One region of the Streptomyces sp. NPDC037389 genome, then DNA from elsewhere that is predicted to be linked to it. Evidence: riboswitches for the same ligand, from Rfam matches in the RefSeq annotation. Region 1 holds a riboswitch; the other holds the start of a gene.

The links. Region 1 has a riboswitch for thiamine pyrophosphate ahead of thiC (phosphomethylpyrimidine synthase ThiC). Riboswitches for the same ligand answer to the same signal wherever they lie in the genome.
Region 2: another riboswitch for thiamine pyrophosphate. It lies ahead of thiO (glycine oxidase ThiO); the one in region 1 lies ahead of thiC (phosphomethylpyrimidine synthase ThiC).

What each region holds. Positions count from the first base shown of each region.
Region 1 is NZ_JBEZUS010000004.1:300,435-308,027, forward strand. It holds gene AB0E98_RS11005 (DUF5326 family protein) at 165-383, shown strand; gene AB0E98_RS11010 (SsgA family sporulation/cell division regulator) at 811-1,257, shown strand; gene AB0E98_RS11015 (SPFH domain-containing protein) at 1,254-2,963, opposite strand; gene AB0E98_RS11020 (hypothetical protein) at 3,069-3,269, opposite strand; gene AB0E98_RS11025 (YibE/F family protein) at 3,292-4,611, opposite strand; TPP riboswitch at 4,673-4,810, shown strand; gene thiC (phosphomethylpyrimidine synthase ThiC) at 4,804-6,576, shown strand; gene AB0E98_RS11035 (hypothetical protein) at 6,654-7,550, opposite strand.
Region 2 is NZ_JBEZUS010000001.1:465,286-472,878, reverse strand. It holds gene AB0E98_RS02280 (hypothetical protein) at 1-944, opposite strand, end outside; gene metF (methylenetetrahydrofolate reductase [NAD(P)H]) at 985-1,902, opposite strand; gene thiE (thiamine phosphate synthase) at 2,026-2,679, opposite strand; gene AB0E98_RS02265 (Rv2175c family DNA-binding protein) at 2,773-3,138, opposite strand; gene AB0E98_RS02260 (FAD-dependent oxidoreductase) at 3,269-4,495, opposite strand; TPP riboswitch at 4,649-4,761, shown strand; gene thiO (glycine oxidase ThiO) at 4,864-6,012, shown strand; gene thiS (sulfur carrier protein ThiS) at 6,009-6,233, shown strand; gene AB0E98_RS02245 (thiazole synthase) at 6,243-7,040, shown strand; partial or broken gene AB0E98_RS02240 (protein kinase) at 7,293-7,593, shown strand, end outside.

The DNA.
Region 1 (7,593 bases):
GCCCCCGCCGGGCCCCTCCCCGGGCCTAGCATCGAGAACAGGCCGGGGCATTCCGCTCCGGACGGCCGGTGAATCACGGCGGGGCATTCATTCCCGCCGACGCGGCGGCCATGACGTGACAACAGCGTGTGAATCCACGCGTGAACCGGAGATCAGGAGTCGAGATGGCTGAGAAGGGGATATTCGCGGGACTGCCGTGGTGGGTGACCTGGGTCGCGGTGCCGGTTCTCGTGCTGGTGGTGTTCGGCAGCCTGATCATGAGCCTGCTCGGCTTTGTCATCAGCCTGCTCTTCAAGGCGCTGCTGCTGGTGGCGCTGGTCGCCGGCCTGGTCTTCGTCGTCAAGAAGTTCACGTCGTCCTCCTCGTCGAAGGGCGACTGGTAGGAGCCGGCCGTCCCGGGCGAGGGGGACGCCCGGGCAGCGCCCACCGGTCGGGCGACGTCGCCCACGCCACCTTCCGGTGCCCGCTGGTCAACTCAACGAAGCGGAAGGCGAGGAGTTATCTCTCTCGTCAACATTCCTCCGTCAACGTGAACGCCCCGGGCACCGCCCCTGCGGTAATCCGTGCGCCCTAGGCCCACTTTGGCCAGTTCTCGGCCGGTCCGTGCCAGCAAATCCCCCGTTACGACTCCGCCCCGTAGTCGAGTCGCTACGCTCCAGAGTCGGCGAGCTCGTATGCTCACCCTCGGTCTCCATGGGTAACTGGAAAATCACTCCTTGTGATCCACCGGGCGTTCTTGTCAGACTATGGCGTCATTGGGGCCATCAGGCTTCAATCCCTGCCAAACCGACGAAGACGGGGCATTGGGCGATGCGCGACACAGTTCAGGCAGAAGTGGTCATGACCTTCCTCGTCTCCGAGGAGCTGTCCTTCCGGATCCCGGTGGAGCTGGGCTACGACAGCAGCGACCCCTACGCGGTGAAGTTCACCTTCCACCTCCCCGGCGACGCGCCCGTGACATGGGCCTTCGCCAGGGAGCTGCTCCTCGACGGGCTGAGCCAGCCCTCCGGCGAGGGCGATGTGCACATCGCCCCCGCCTCCTCCCAGCATCTGTCGGACGTCTTCATCCGGCTGCAAGTGGGCGGCGAAGGTGCCCTGTTCCGGGCCGGGGCGGCGCCGCTGGTGGCCTTCCTGGACCGGACCGACCGTGTCGCCCCGCTCGGCGAGGAGCACACGGTCGCCGACTTCGACTACGAACTCGCCGCGGCGCTCGACAGCATCCTCGCCGGTAACCCCGAGGGGCAGAACGCGGGTTAGCCGGCCTCGGGAGCCGGTGCGCCGCCGCCCGTCACGGGCGTATCGCCGTCCTCCTCGATCGGCACCCGCTCGGCGCGCGGTGCCGCCCCCCGACCCTGCGGAGCGAACGCCGGGACCCGCGCCCGCGGCCCCCTGCCGCCGTCCGCCACCGTGTCCGTGGCCACGCCGGCCGTACCGCCGTGCGCGTCCGCGCCGACGACCGTTCCCCCGACTGCTCCACCGGCGCCACCCGCAGCACCGGACGTCCCGGCGCCGCCGATCAGGCCACCGTTCCCCACCGTGCCCGCGCTCGTGCCCGGGCCCGCTCCGTCGGTCGTGCCCATGGCCGAGAGCAGCTGCCGGGCGAGCCCCAGACCCGTACCTCCCATCGTCAGCGCTTTCGCGAACAGGTCGGACATGCCGTCCGCCCCGTTCAGCAGCACCATGTGATCCACGCTTCCGAACGCCTGAGCGCCCGCCTGGACGATCTCGGGCCACTTCTCGGCGAGTTGCTGCGCGACCACCGCGTCCTGGTTCTCCGCGAGGGCCGCCGCCCGGGCCTTGAGGGCCTCGGCCTCGGCGAGCCCCTGGGCCCTGGCCGCCTCGGCCGCCGCCAGACCCTTGGCCTGCGCGGCAGCGGCCTCGGCCGCACCGGTGGCACGGGTCGCCGCGGCGGCGGCGTCACCGCGCGTCCTGGTGGCCTCGGCCTCGGCCCCCGCCGCCGTCTTCACGCGCGTCGCCTCGGCCGCCGCGGCGAGCTCCGTCTCCTTGGCCTTCGCCTCGGCCGCCGAGATCCGGGCGTCGCGCTCGGCCTCCGCCAGCGTCCGCTTCTCGTACGCCGTCGCGTCCGCGGGCTTGCGGACATCGGCCTGGAGCTGCTGCTCCCGGCGCATGGCGTCCAGCTCCGCGACCCGGGTCTCCTGGACGACGACCTCCTGGCGCGCGGCGGCCTCCGCCAGCGGGCCCGCCTGCCGCGCCTTGGCGGCGGCGCTGTCCCGCTCGGCCTGATAGCCGGCCTGAAGGATCTCGCTGTCGCGCTGGGCCTCCGACATCCGCGCCGCGGCCTGCTGCTCCGCCTCGGTGGCCAGCCGGTCCGCCTCCGCCTGGGCGATCCGGGCGTCCCGGCGCACGGCGGCGGCGTGCGGCGCGGAGAGGTTCTGGATGTACCCCGAGGGGTCCTGGATCTCATGGATCTGGAGGGAGTCGATGATCAGGCCCAGCTTCTCCATCTCCGTGCCCGAGGCGGCACGGGTCTCACCCGTCAGCCGTTCCCGGTCGCGGATCATGTCCTCCACGGTCAACCCGCCGACGATCGAGCGCAGATGGCCGGCGAAGACGTTGTGCACCCGCTCGGGCATATGTTTCTGCTGGTCGAGGAAGCGGCGGGCGGCGTTGGCGATCGAGACGAAGTCATCGCCCACCTTGAAGATCACCACACCGTGCACCTTCAGTGGAATGCCCTGCTTGGTGACGCAATCCACGTTGAGATCCGCCTCGTTGAGGTCGAGGGACAACTTGCGCACCGCCTGTACCCCAGGCAGCACGAACGTCCCCCGCCCCGTGACTATCCGGAACCCCAGCCCGTCCCCCAAGCCCTCCGTACGGTGCTTGGAACCGGAGATGATCAGGGCCTCGTTGGGCTCCGCGACCCGCCACATGAGCTTGAACAGCCCGACCAGAATGATGACCGCGACGAGGACCGTCCCCGCCACGACGCCGACGACCATGCGTCTCTCCCCCCTGTACGGCCCGCTGCGGGGCCGTCCGTTCACGAAATGTGCCACCCGGCGAGACCGGGTGAGGACGCTGATACCCCGCCCGCGACGTCGGAATCAGGTGTAGGCGGACGTCACATAGACGGTGCGCGGCGGTTGATATTCCGTGACCATCACGACCGTCCCCCGCTCGAGGCGCTCGCCCGGTTCGGCGGCGTAGGCCAGGAAGGCCTCGGCGCCGCCCCGGACCCGCACGATCACCTCGCCGACCAGCCCGGGACCGACCGTCCCCGTCACTCTCCCCAGCTCACCGACCACCGGAAGCCCCCCCGTCTCCCCGCTACTTCGCGCGACGGCGCCTGCCGCCCCGGGCCTTCGCCCGCCCCTTGCCCCCATCATGCCGGTCGGCACTGACAACGAGCGCGGCGAGGAGGGTCGTCACCGGCACCGAGGCCACCAGGCCGATGCTGCCCACCAGCGTCCGGACGATCTCCTCCGCGACGATCTCGCTGGTAGCCACCGTGCCCACACCGCTGTCCGCGATCGAGAACAGCAGCAACAGCGGCAGGGACGCGCCCGCGTAGGCCATGACCAGCGTATTCACGACCGAGGCGATATGGTCCCGCCCGATGCGCATCGCGGAACCGTAGAGTTTCCGCCAATTCGCCGACGGGTCGGCCTCCTTCAGCTCCCACACCGCCGAGGTCTGGGTGACCGTGACGTCGTCGAGCACGCCCAGCGAGCCGATGATGATGCCGGCGAGCAGCAGGCCCCGGATCTCGATCTGCGGATAGAGGCCGTGCACGAGTCCCGTCTGGTCGTCCGTGTTGCCCGTCAGATGCGCCCAGTCGATGAACAGTGACCCGAGCAGCCCGATGACCAGCAGGGACGTCAGCGTGCCCAGCACCGCCACCGAGGTGCGCGCGTTGAGGCCATGGCACATGTAGAGCGCGATCAGCATGATCGCGCTACCGCCGATCACGGCGACCAGCAGGGGATTCGAGCCCTGGAGGATAGCCGGGAGGATGAACAGCGTCAGAATCCCGAAGCTGATCACCAGGGCCACCAGCGCGAAGACCCCGCGCAGTCGGCCCACGACCACGACCGCGAGCGCGAACACCCCCGCGAGCAGGGCCATCGGGAAGTCGCGGTCCACGTCCGTGACCGAATAGCGCAGATTCTCGGGGGCCTTAGGCGCGTAGGCGAGGACCACCTTCTGGCCCACGTCGTAGCGGCGCGACGCGCTCGGCTGGACGATCTCGGTGAAGGTCCTGCCCTTGTCCGGGCCCTCGGTCACCTCGATGGTGGCCTTCTCGCAGGTCCCCTGGGCGGGGGCCGGGGCGGGCGACGGGCTCTGCTGGGGCCCGCCCGGCAGCCCGCCGGACTTCGGGCAGTCGAATTTCTCGATCTTCGTCACCTGCCCCGACCGCAGTTGCTGGTCGAGGCCGACGCCGGTGTGCTGGTGCGGTGGCGCGCCGCCCGGCCAGAGGACTATCAGGCCGGCCAGCACCGCCACGGTGAAGGGCACGAGCACCGCCGCGATCACCTTGCGGAGGTGTGACGACACGGGCGTCGCGGGCCCGTGGCCGTGGGAGTGTCCGTGCGAATGGCCGTGCGCGTGGTGGTGGGGGGCGTGGGGTGTGGAGTCGGTGGGGGTCACCGCCGCATCATCGCAAGCCCCACTGGCCCTCCGGCGGACGGAGGCGCTAGCGTGGTGGCACCTTTGCAATCGCGGGAGCTCGGAGCACCGGGCTGAGAGGGCGCTGATCTTCGTACGACCGCACGTACGAACGCCGCTGCGTCGACCGCCGAACCTGTTACCGGGTAATGCCGGCGTAGGGAGTTTGGTCTGATGACCACGCAGGATGCACGCACGTCCGCGACCGGCCGGGAGATCGGCTGGCACAAGGACTACGTGACCGGCTCGCGGCCGGACCTCAGGGTTCCGGTGCGGCGGGTCCACCTCACCAACGGGCAGGACGTGCGGCTGTACGACACCTCCGGCCCGTACACCGACCCGGCCGTCGAGACGGACGTCCGGCGCGGTCTCGCCCCGCTGCGGGAGAACTGGATCATCGCCCGCGGTGACACCGAGGAGTACGCGGGGCGCCCCATGCGCCCGGAGGACGACGGCATCAAGCACACGTCCCCCCGAGGGGGCCTGAAGAACCTCGACGCGGTCTTCCCGGGCCGCCCCCGCCAGCCCCGCCGGGGCCGCGACGGCACGGCGGTCACCCAGCTCGCGTACGCTCGCCGGGGCGAGATCACCGCGGAGATGGAGTACGTCGCCCTCCGCGAGAACGTCTCCCCCGAGACGGTCCGCGAGGAGATCGCGGCGGGCCGGGCCGTCCTCCCGGCGAATGTGAACCACCCGGAGATCGAGCCGATGATCATCGGCAAGAAGTTCCTGGTCAAGGTAAACGCCAACATCGGCAACTCCGCCGTCACCTCCTCCATCGAGGAGGAGGTGGAGAAGATGACCTGGGCGACCCGCTGGGGCGCCGACACGGTCATGGACCTCTCCACCGGCCGCAACATCCACACCACCCGTGAGTGGGTGCTGCGCAACTCCCCCGTGCCGATCGGCACCGTGCCGCTCTACCAGGCCCTGGAGAAGGTCGACGGCAAGGCCGAGGAGCTCACCTGGGAGATCTACAAGGACACGGTCGTCGAACAGGCCGAGCAGGGCGTCGACTACATGACCGTCCACGCCGGTGTGCTGCTGCGCCACGTCCCGCTGACCGCCCGCCGCAAGACCGGGATCGTCTCGCGCGGCGGCTCGATCATGGCCGCGTGGTGCCTGGCGCACCACAAGGAGTCGTTCCTCTACGAGAACTTCGAGGAGCTCTGCGAGATCCTCGCCGCGTACGACGTCACCTACTCCCTCGGTGACGGGCTGCGCCCCGGTTCGATCGCGGATGCGAACGACGAGGCGCAGTTCGCCGAGCTCAAGACCCTCGGCGAGCTCAACCGGATCGCCAAGCGGCACAACGTCCAGACGATGATCGAGGGCCCGGGCCATGTCCCGATGCACAAGATCAAGGAGAACATCGACCTCCAGCAGGAGATCTGCGAGGAGGCCCCGTTCTACACGCTCGGCCCCCTGACCACGGATGTCGCGCCCGCGTACGACCACATCACCTCGGGGATCGGCGCGGCGATGATCGCCTGGTGGGGCACGGCGATGCTCTGCTACGTCACGCCCAAGGAGCACCTGGGCCTGCCGGACCGCGACGACGTCAAGACCGGTGTGATCACCTACAAGATCGCGGCGCATGCGGCGGATCTGGCCAAGGGGCACCCGGGCGCCCAGGAGTGGGACGACGCGCTCTCCGACGCGCGTTTCGAATTCCGCTGGGAGGACCAGTTCAATCTGGCCCTCGACCCGGACACCGCCCGCGCCTTCCACGACGAGACGCTTCCGGCGGAGCCGGCGAAGACCGCGCACTTCTGCTCGATGTGCGGCCCGAAGTTTTGTTCGATGAAGATCTCGCAAGACATTCGTCGTGAGCACGGCGGGGACCTCGGCGGGGATCCCGCTGTGGACGCCGAGGCCGGAATGGCGCAGAAGTCCCGCGAATTCGCCGCCGCCGGCAACCGGGTGTATCTCCCGATCGCCGAGTAGCCGGCGGAGCCGCCTCCGGAGGGCCCTCCGGAGGCGGTTTCACGGTGGTGCGCGACGCCCGTCGCGCACCACCTCGGTCAGTCCTTCCTGGGGCCCGGGCCGCCGAACTCGGGGCCGGTGTAGTCCGGGCTGGTGAAGCCCGCGCGGCTGGGGGAGGAACGGCCGTCGTCGGGGCTCGAGAAACCGGGCCGGGAGTAGCCGAGCTGGGGGGTACGGCCGGGCCCGGTGTGGTTTCTGGGAGAGGGCGGGCGACGTTGTGCGGCCGGGGTGTTGGCCAGCGACTCCCGGAGGAAGGGCAGGATGCCCCGGTCCAGCAGCGCCTGCCGCCAGGCCTCACGGGCCCGCTCGGTCTCCTGGGAGAGCTGGTCGTAGCCGTCGGGGAGGCCGTCGTGCCGCGGCGTCTCCTCGGTCTGCCTGCCGTTGCGCACGGCCGTGACCAGCATGCCGGAGCTGGCGATGAGCACCGCGGCGACGGTGAAGCCGCCGAACCACCAGCCGATCTTGATGATCGGGTCGGCGACGGCCCCGTTCGACCCGACGGTTCGCAGGACGTAGCCGATGAGCAGGAAGAGGAAGGCGGCGATCCCCGCCAGGACGGGGGCGAGGACGACGACGACCGCGCCGGCGCCCGCTCCCTGGTCCTCGGGGACGTCCGCGGGGGAGAGGGAGGGGGACGGCGCGCCCGTACGGCCGTCGTCCTCGCCCGCCGGGGGCCTGGCGGTGGCCGACCAGGCGCGCTGCTCCTCCCGCGCCCTGACGAAGTCCTGATATTCCGTCATCGCGCAGGCGGAGATGGCCGTCATGGCGCTGAGGGCCATACTGCGCAACTGTTCGGTATTGAGGCGCTGTCCTATCGCGGCGGCCAGGGCGCTGATCTGTGGGTCATGGTTCGCGGTACGCAACGCCCGGTCGAGAACTCGCTCGAATTCCGGGCGGTCCTCGGTCAGCAGGTGCGGAGCGCTGTTCATGTGCATCCCCCGATGCTCCGTAGGGCCCTCTTGCCGGCCGGTGCCGACG
Region 2 (7,593 bases), on a different contig from region 1:
CGGTAGCGCTGTTCGTCGTACCCGTGGCCGTACGGCGGCGGGTTCTGCTCCGGCGGGGCCGCCGGGGTGCCCGGGGTGTCGGTGTCCCGCTGCTGCGGCACCCAGACTCCGCCGGGCGGGGTGTCCGTGTCGTACTGCTGGGGGGCGTACGCGCCCGCCGAGTAGGCGCCGACACCGTACTGCTGCTGGGGGTAGGACTGCTGCTGACCGTAGGCGTCGTACGTCTCGTAGGACGGGGGACGGTTGCCGATGTACGGGTCGGAGTAGGACGCGTACTGGCCCTGGGCCTGCCCGTAGTCGAAGGCGCCGCTGTCGAAGGCGCTGCTGTCGTAGCCGCCCTGGGCGGGCGTGCCGCCGTACGAGCCGAAGTCGGCGCCGCCCGGGACGTCGTGGCCCATGAGGTGGGGCTGTTCGGCGGTCGGCTGCGGAGGGACGCCGTGCGTCAGGTCATGGGCGCCGCCGAGGCCACCGCTCGCGGCCGTGGCGCCCGCCGCCCCGGCGCCGATCGTCGGCAGGGCGTCGGGGCCGGAGGCCGGCAGAGTCAGGTCGGGGGCCGCCGGGGACGGACCGGCCGGGGCCGGGGGACGCTCGCCGCCCTTGCGACGACGCCCGGCGCGGCCTCCGGCGGACCGGGGCTTCTCCGCGCCGGAACCGGCGCCACCGGCCGGACCGGCAGCGTCGCCGTCCTTGCCCCGGCGGAGGGCCCAGCCGCGGGAGAAGCCGCGCCGGAAGGAGAGCGTCACAAAGGTCTGCCCCACCCCGAAGGCGAGGGCGCCGATGATGATGACGACCACGGACGGCACGATCACGCCGGCGACCACGCCGAGGAAGCCTGTGAAGGCGAGCAGCCGCCAGCGCAGCCGCGCCTTGTACTGCAGCAGCACCTCGGCGAGCAGCCAGAGCGCGACGACGCCGAACGCGATGTAGAGGACCGTCCAGCCCATCCAACGCCCCTCTCGTACGGCCGCCGTCGCCGGCCGGCCGTCAGGACCGCTGGTGCAGTCCCAGGTTCTGGTAGATCTCCAACGTGGCCGTGGAGTGGTTCAGGGTAATGAAATGCAACCCGGGAATCTCCTCGGCCATCAACCGAGCACACAAGTCCGTCGCGTACTCGATCCCGATTGAGCGTACAGCGGCCGTGTCGCCCTTGACCGCGAGGATCCGATCGGCGAGCTCCGAGGGGAACGCCGCGTTGCTGAGCTGTGCGAATCGTTCGATCTGCCGCACGTTCGTGACCGGCATGATTTCCGGGATGATCGGGGTGTCGCAGCCGGCCGCCGCGACCCGGTCGCGCAGCCGCAGGTAGTCCTCCGGGTGGAAGAACATCTGGGTGATGGCGAAGTCGGCGCCCGCCCGGCACTTGTCCACGAAGTGCCGGATGTCCGCCTCCCAGTCCGTGGAGCGCGGGTGCATCTCGGGGAAGGCGGCGACGCCCACGCAGAAGTCGCCGGACTCCTTGATGAGCCGGACGAGCTCGGCGGCGTAGCGGACGCCCTCGGGGTGGCGCACCCACTCGCCCATGGGGTCGCCGGGCGGGTCGCCGCGCAGCGCGAGCATGTTGCGGATGCCCACGTCGGCGTACTGCCCGATGACGTTGCGCAGTTCGGCGACCGAGTGCTCGACGGCCGTCAGATGGGCGACGGGGGTGAGGGTGGTGTCGGTGGCGATGCGCTCGGTGGCGCGGACCGTGCCCTCACGGGAGGAGCCGCCGGCGCCGTAGGTCACGGAGACGAACGTGGGGGCGACGGCTTCGATCCGCCGGATGGCGTCCCACAGGGTTCGTTCGCCCTTCTCCGTCCTGGGGGCGGCGAACTCGAACGAGTACGAGCGCTCGCCGGAGGCGAGCAGCTCACGGACGGTGCGCGCGTGGTCCGTCCTGGTGGAGGCAGTGCCAAGGGCCATACCGGCAAGTTAACCAGCGGCGCGGTGGGCACCCCAACCAAGAATGGCGTTATGCCCGTTTGATCCGGCGGATGTCCATGATCTGTCCCACTCCTTGGACAGTGGCTCCTTGGACGGCGACGGTCACACGTCGTAGGCGCGGACGCGCTTGGCGAGCCGCGCGGCCGCCTCGCCCGGGTCGTCCGCCTCGGTGATCGCGCGGACCACGACCACGCGGCGCGCGCCCGCGTCCAGCACCTGCTCCAGATTGCCCGCGTCGATGCCGCCGATGGCGAACCACGGCCGGGCGGGCGCGAGGGAGGCCGCGTGGCGCACGAGGCCGAGGCCCGGGGCTTGGCGGCCGGGCTTGGTGGGCGTGGGCCAGCAGGGGCCGGTGCAGAAGTAGTCCACGCCGGGCTCGGCGACGGCGGCGGCCACCTCGGCCTCGGCGTGCGTCGAGCGGCCGATCAGGACGTCGTCGCCGAGGATCGCCCGGGCGGCGGGCACGGGCAGATCGCCCTGGCCCAGGTGGAGCACGCCGGAGCCGGCGGCGTGGGCGACGTCGGCGCGGTCGTTGACCGCGAACAGCTTGCCGTGGCGACGGGCGGCCTCGGCGAAGACGGCGAGGTGCTCGAGCTCCTCCCCCGCCTCCATGCCCTTGTCGCGGAGCTGGACGATGTCCACTCCGGAGGAGAGGACCGCGTCGAGGAACTCCGGCAGGTCGCCCTGGCGCTTGCGCGCGTCGGTGCACAGATACAGCCGGGCCTCGGCGAGCCGCTCGCGCGCGGTGACGGACATCGGGTGCTTCTCCCCCCGGTGGGTGGTGTGCGGGCGCGGGACAGGCCCCGCGCCCGCACACCGGACGGTGCTACAGGCGGTGCTACGGAAAGGTCAGACGGCGAGCGCCTGGGCGCGGCGCTTCACCTCCGTGCCACGATTCTCGCTCAGCGCCTCCGCGGGGGTGCCGGGCAGGGTCGGGTCGGCGGTGAACAGCCACTCGATCATTTCCTCGTCGCTGAAGCCGTCGTCCCTAAGCAGCGTCAGGGTGCCGACGAGGCCCTTGACGACCTTGCCCTCGCTGATGAAGGCGGCGGGCACCATGAGCACACGGTTCTCGCCACGGCGTACGGCGATCAGCTGGCCCTCCTTGACCAGCTGCCGGACGCGCGTCACCTCGATGCCCAGCATCTCCCCGATGTCGGGGAGGTTGAGCCAGGCGGGCACAAGCGCATCGATCTTCACGTCAATCTCGGTCACGGGACAAGCCTGCCATCCGGGACTGACAGCCGGTAGCCGGGTTGACCCGAGCCGGGCCCCGGCCACCCCACCGGCCCCCCTCGGAGGGGCCTCGGACCCGCCCCGCCCCGCCTCGGACCACGGTCCTGCCTCAGACCACGGCGGCCTTCAGCGGAACGGACGCGTCCGCCGCCCTGGCCCGGTCCAGGACCGCGCCCTTCTCGATGAGCTTGCGCCCCTGGGCCAGATCGCGCGGCCGTCCCACGGCCAGCAGGGCCACCAGGACGCCCGAGCGCAGCCAGCACACCGTCCAGGCCGCGCCGGTGGGGTTGCCGCGCCAGACGAGCTCGTCGGCGGCCGCGTGGTGCCCCGCGTACTGCACGAACCGGCCGAACTGCTCGGACCAGAAGTACGGCACCGGGTCGTAGACCGAGCTCTCCTCAGGGCCGTGGACGACGTTCTCGGCGACGGTCCGGGGGCCCTGGAGGGCGTTGTCCCAGTGGTGGACCAGCAGCCGCTCGCCGTAGCGGGCCGAGGGGAAGGAGGCGCAGTCGCCGACGGCGTAGACGTCCGGCAGCGAGGTGCGCAGGCGGTCGTCGGTGACGACGGAGCGGTCCGCCGCCAGCTCGATGCCCGAGCCCGCGAGCCAGCCCGTGGCCGGGCGAGCGCCGATGCCGACGACGACCGCGTCGGCGGGCAGCCGGGTGCCGTCGTCGAGGACGACCGCGCCGGGCTCGACGGCCGTGACCCGGGCGCCGGTCAGCAGCCGGGCGCCGCTGTGGGCGTACCAGTCGACCATGTGGGCGGCGACCTCGGCGGGCATGGCGCCCGCGAGCGGCCGGTCGGCGGCCTCGACGACCGTCACCCGGCAGCCCGCCTCCCGGGCGGCGGTGGCGAACTCGGCGCCGATCCAGCCCGCTCCGACGGCCACGATGTCCTGCTGCCGGGCGAGGACCGGGCGCAGCCGCTCGGCGTCGTCGACGGTGCGCAGGACGTGGACGCCGGGCAGGTCCGCGGCGCCGGGCAGGCCGATGGGCTCGGCGCCGGTGGCGACGACCAGGACGTCGTAGCCGAGGGGCCCCTCGGCGGTGTCCAGGACGTGCTCGGCGGCGCGCAGGCCGGTGGCCGCGAGGCCGAGCCGCAGGTCGATGCCGAGCGAGTCGAAGTCCACGGCGAAGGCGGAGCCCTCGGCCTTGCCGAGCAGCACGGACTTGGACAGGGGCGGCCGGTCGTAGGGCTGGTGCGGCTCGTCGCCCAGGAGGGTGATCGCGGCTGTCCAGCCCTGCTCGCGCAGGGCGATGGCGGTCTGCACCCCGGCCATGCCCGCGCCGACGATCACGACGCGCCGGTCACTGCTGGTGTTCGTCTCCTCGCTCACACGATCAACTGTAGGCCCGACGCCCCGGTACGCCGGAGCGCCGCGTGAGGAGACCTCTGACACAACGTCACGCCGCGGCGGCGTCGTACGGGCCGCCGACCGTGCCCGGCCGCCCTTCCGGGCGGTCCTCGGGCCGTACTAGGGTGGCAAGCTGCAAGCACTCGCGGGAGCCCGGGCGGACCGGGCTGAGAGGGAGGCTGGACGGCCTCCGACCGTACGAACCTGATCCGGGTCATGCCGGCGAAGGGAGGGGCTGGACGCCCATGCACGCGCATCGAACCCCTGGGGATCGAACACCGGCACATCGAACCAGGGCGCGCCCCGCGCGCCCGTACCGTCTCGGTCACGCCCCCTGGACACCTGACGTCCTGGTGATCGGCGGCGGTCTGATCGGCCTGGTCACGGCCTGGCGCGCGGCCCAGCGCGGACTGCGCGTGGCCGTGGCCGACCCCGCGCCCGGCGGGGGCGCGGCCCGGGTGGCCGCCGGGATGCTGGCCGCCGTCACCGAGCTCCACTACGGCGAGGAGACCCTGCTCGCCCTCAACCTGGCCTCGGCCCGGCGCTATCCGGCCTTCACGGCCGAGCTGGAGGAGGCCGCCGGCCTGGAGACCGGCTACCGCGCCTGCGGGACGCTCGCGGTCGCCCTGGACTCCGACGACCGGGCCCATCTGCGGGAGCTCCACGCCCTCCAGCTGCGCTGCGGCCTTACGTCGCAGTGGCTGACCGGGCGCGAGTGCCGCCGGCTGGAGCCGATGCTCGCGCCGGGCGTGCGCGGCGGCCTCCACGCCCTCGGCGACCACCAGACCGACCCCCGGCGGCTCGCCCGGGCGCTGCTGGCGGCCTGCGAGCGCGAGGGCGTGGCCTTCCACCGCTCGGAGGCGGTGCGGCTGCTGCTGACCGGGGACCGGGCCACGGGGGCGCAGCTCGCCGACGGCACCCGGATCGCCGCCGACCGGACCGTCCTGGCCGCCGGGAGCCTCAGCGGCCGGCTGGCGGGCCTGCCCGAGGACGTCGTACCGCCGGTCCGCCCGGTCAAGGGCCAGGTCCTGCGGCTGCGCGTGCCGGAGGCGTACACGGCCGCGGGCGGGCCGTTCCTCTCCCGGACGGTGCGGGCCGTGGTGCGCGGCGGGCACGTCTACCTCGTGCCGCGTGAGAACGGCGAGCTGGTGGTCGGGGCGACGACCGAGGAGCTGGGCTGGGACACGACCGTGACGGCCGGCGGCGTCTACGAGCTGCTGCGCGACGCCCACGAGCTGGTGCCCGGCATCACCGAGCTGCCGCTCGTGGAGACCCTCGCCGGGCTGCGCCCCGGCTCGCCCGACAACGCCCCGCTGCTGGGCCCCACCGCCCTGCCGGGCCTCTTCGCGGCCACCGGCCACCACCGCAACGGCGTGCTGCTCACCCCCGTCACCGGGGACGTGATGGCCGAGGCGCTGACCACCGGCCGGCTGCCCGAGGAGGCCCGCCCGTTCTCCCCCCTACGCTTCACCCCCGCACTTCAGGAGCAGCCCGCATGACCGGCAGCGACATGACCACGCACATCATCAGCGTCAACGGCGAGCCGACGACCGTCCCGGCGGGGACGACGCTCGACGGGCTCGTGGCGACGCTCACCACCGAGCGCGGCGGGGTCGCCGCCGCCGTCAACGAGGCCGTGGTCCCCCGGGGCCAGTGGCCGGCGACCGCCCTCGACGAGGGCGACCGGGTCGAGGTGCTCACCGCGGTACAGGGAGGCTGATCAGCACAGATGGCGGACGATCTGCTCACCATCGCGGACACCCCGTTCACCTCCCGGCTGATCATGGGCACGGGTGGTGCCCCCAGCCTGGACGTCCTGGAGCGCGCCCTGCTGGCCTCCGGCACGGAGCTGACCACGGTCGCGATGCGCCGGCTGGACGCGACGGTACGGGGCTCCGTGCTGTCCGTCCTGGAGAAGCACGGCATCCGGGTGCTGCCGAACACGGCGGGCTGCTTCACGGCGGGCGAGGCGGTCCTCACCGCCCGGCTGGCCCGGGAGGCGCTCGGCACGGACTGGGTCAAGCTGGAGGTGATCGCCGACGAGCGCACCCTGCTGCCCGACCCGATCGAGCTGCTGGACGCCGCGGAGATCCTCGTCGACGACGGCTTCACCGTGTTGCCGTACACCAACGACGACCCGGTCCTGGCCCGCAAGCTGGAGGATGTCGGCTGCGCGGCGATCATGCCGCTGGGCGCGCCCATCGGCTCGGGCCTGGGCATCCGCAACCCCCACAACTTCCAGCTGATCACCGAGCGGGCGGCCGTCCCGGTGATCCTGGACGCGGGCGCGGGCACCGCGTCGGACGCGGCGCTGGCCATGGAGCTGGGGTGCGCGGCGGTGATGCTGGCGTCGGCGGTGACGCGGGCGCAGGAGCCGGTGCTGATGGCGGAGGCGATGCGGCACGCGGTCGAGGCGGGCCGCCTCGCGCACCGCGCGGGGCGGATCCCGCGCCGCCACTTCGCGGAGGCGTCGTCTCCTACGGAGGGTCTCGCGGCTCTGGACCCGGAGAGACCCGCGTTCGCGTGACCGGGGGGGCGCCCCGGCGCGGCTTGCGCCTGCGGCGGGCCGGCCCTGTCCCGGCCCTTTCGCCGTTTCCCAGGGGCGCAGCCCCCTGGGACCCCCGCTACCGGCGCCTGCCGGTTTGTGCCCACCGGGCAGCAACCGCCCCCGGCATCCGGAGCTCGGCCGCAGGCGTCCTGTTACCGTTCGGCTGCAGATCAGACGAGCGAGCCGCTCGCCATGCGGGGCCCCCGTCAGGGACTCGTAGACTCGTGTGCCGTGGATACGACCCTGCCCGACCCCCTTGTCGACCAGCTGCTCGACGGCCGCTACCGCGTCGAGGCGCGAGTCGCCGTGGGCGGCATGGCCACCGTCTACCGCGCGCTGGACACCCGGCTCGACCGGGTGCTCGCCCTGAAGGTGATGCACCCCTCGCTCGCCGCGGACGGCGTCTTCGTGGAACGTTTCATCCGCGAGGCGAAGTCCGTGGCCCGCCTGGACCACCCCAATGTGGTGAGCGTCTTCGACCAGGGCACCGACGGCGCGTACGTCTATCTGGCGATGGAGTACGTGGCCGGCT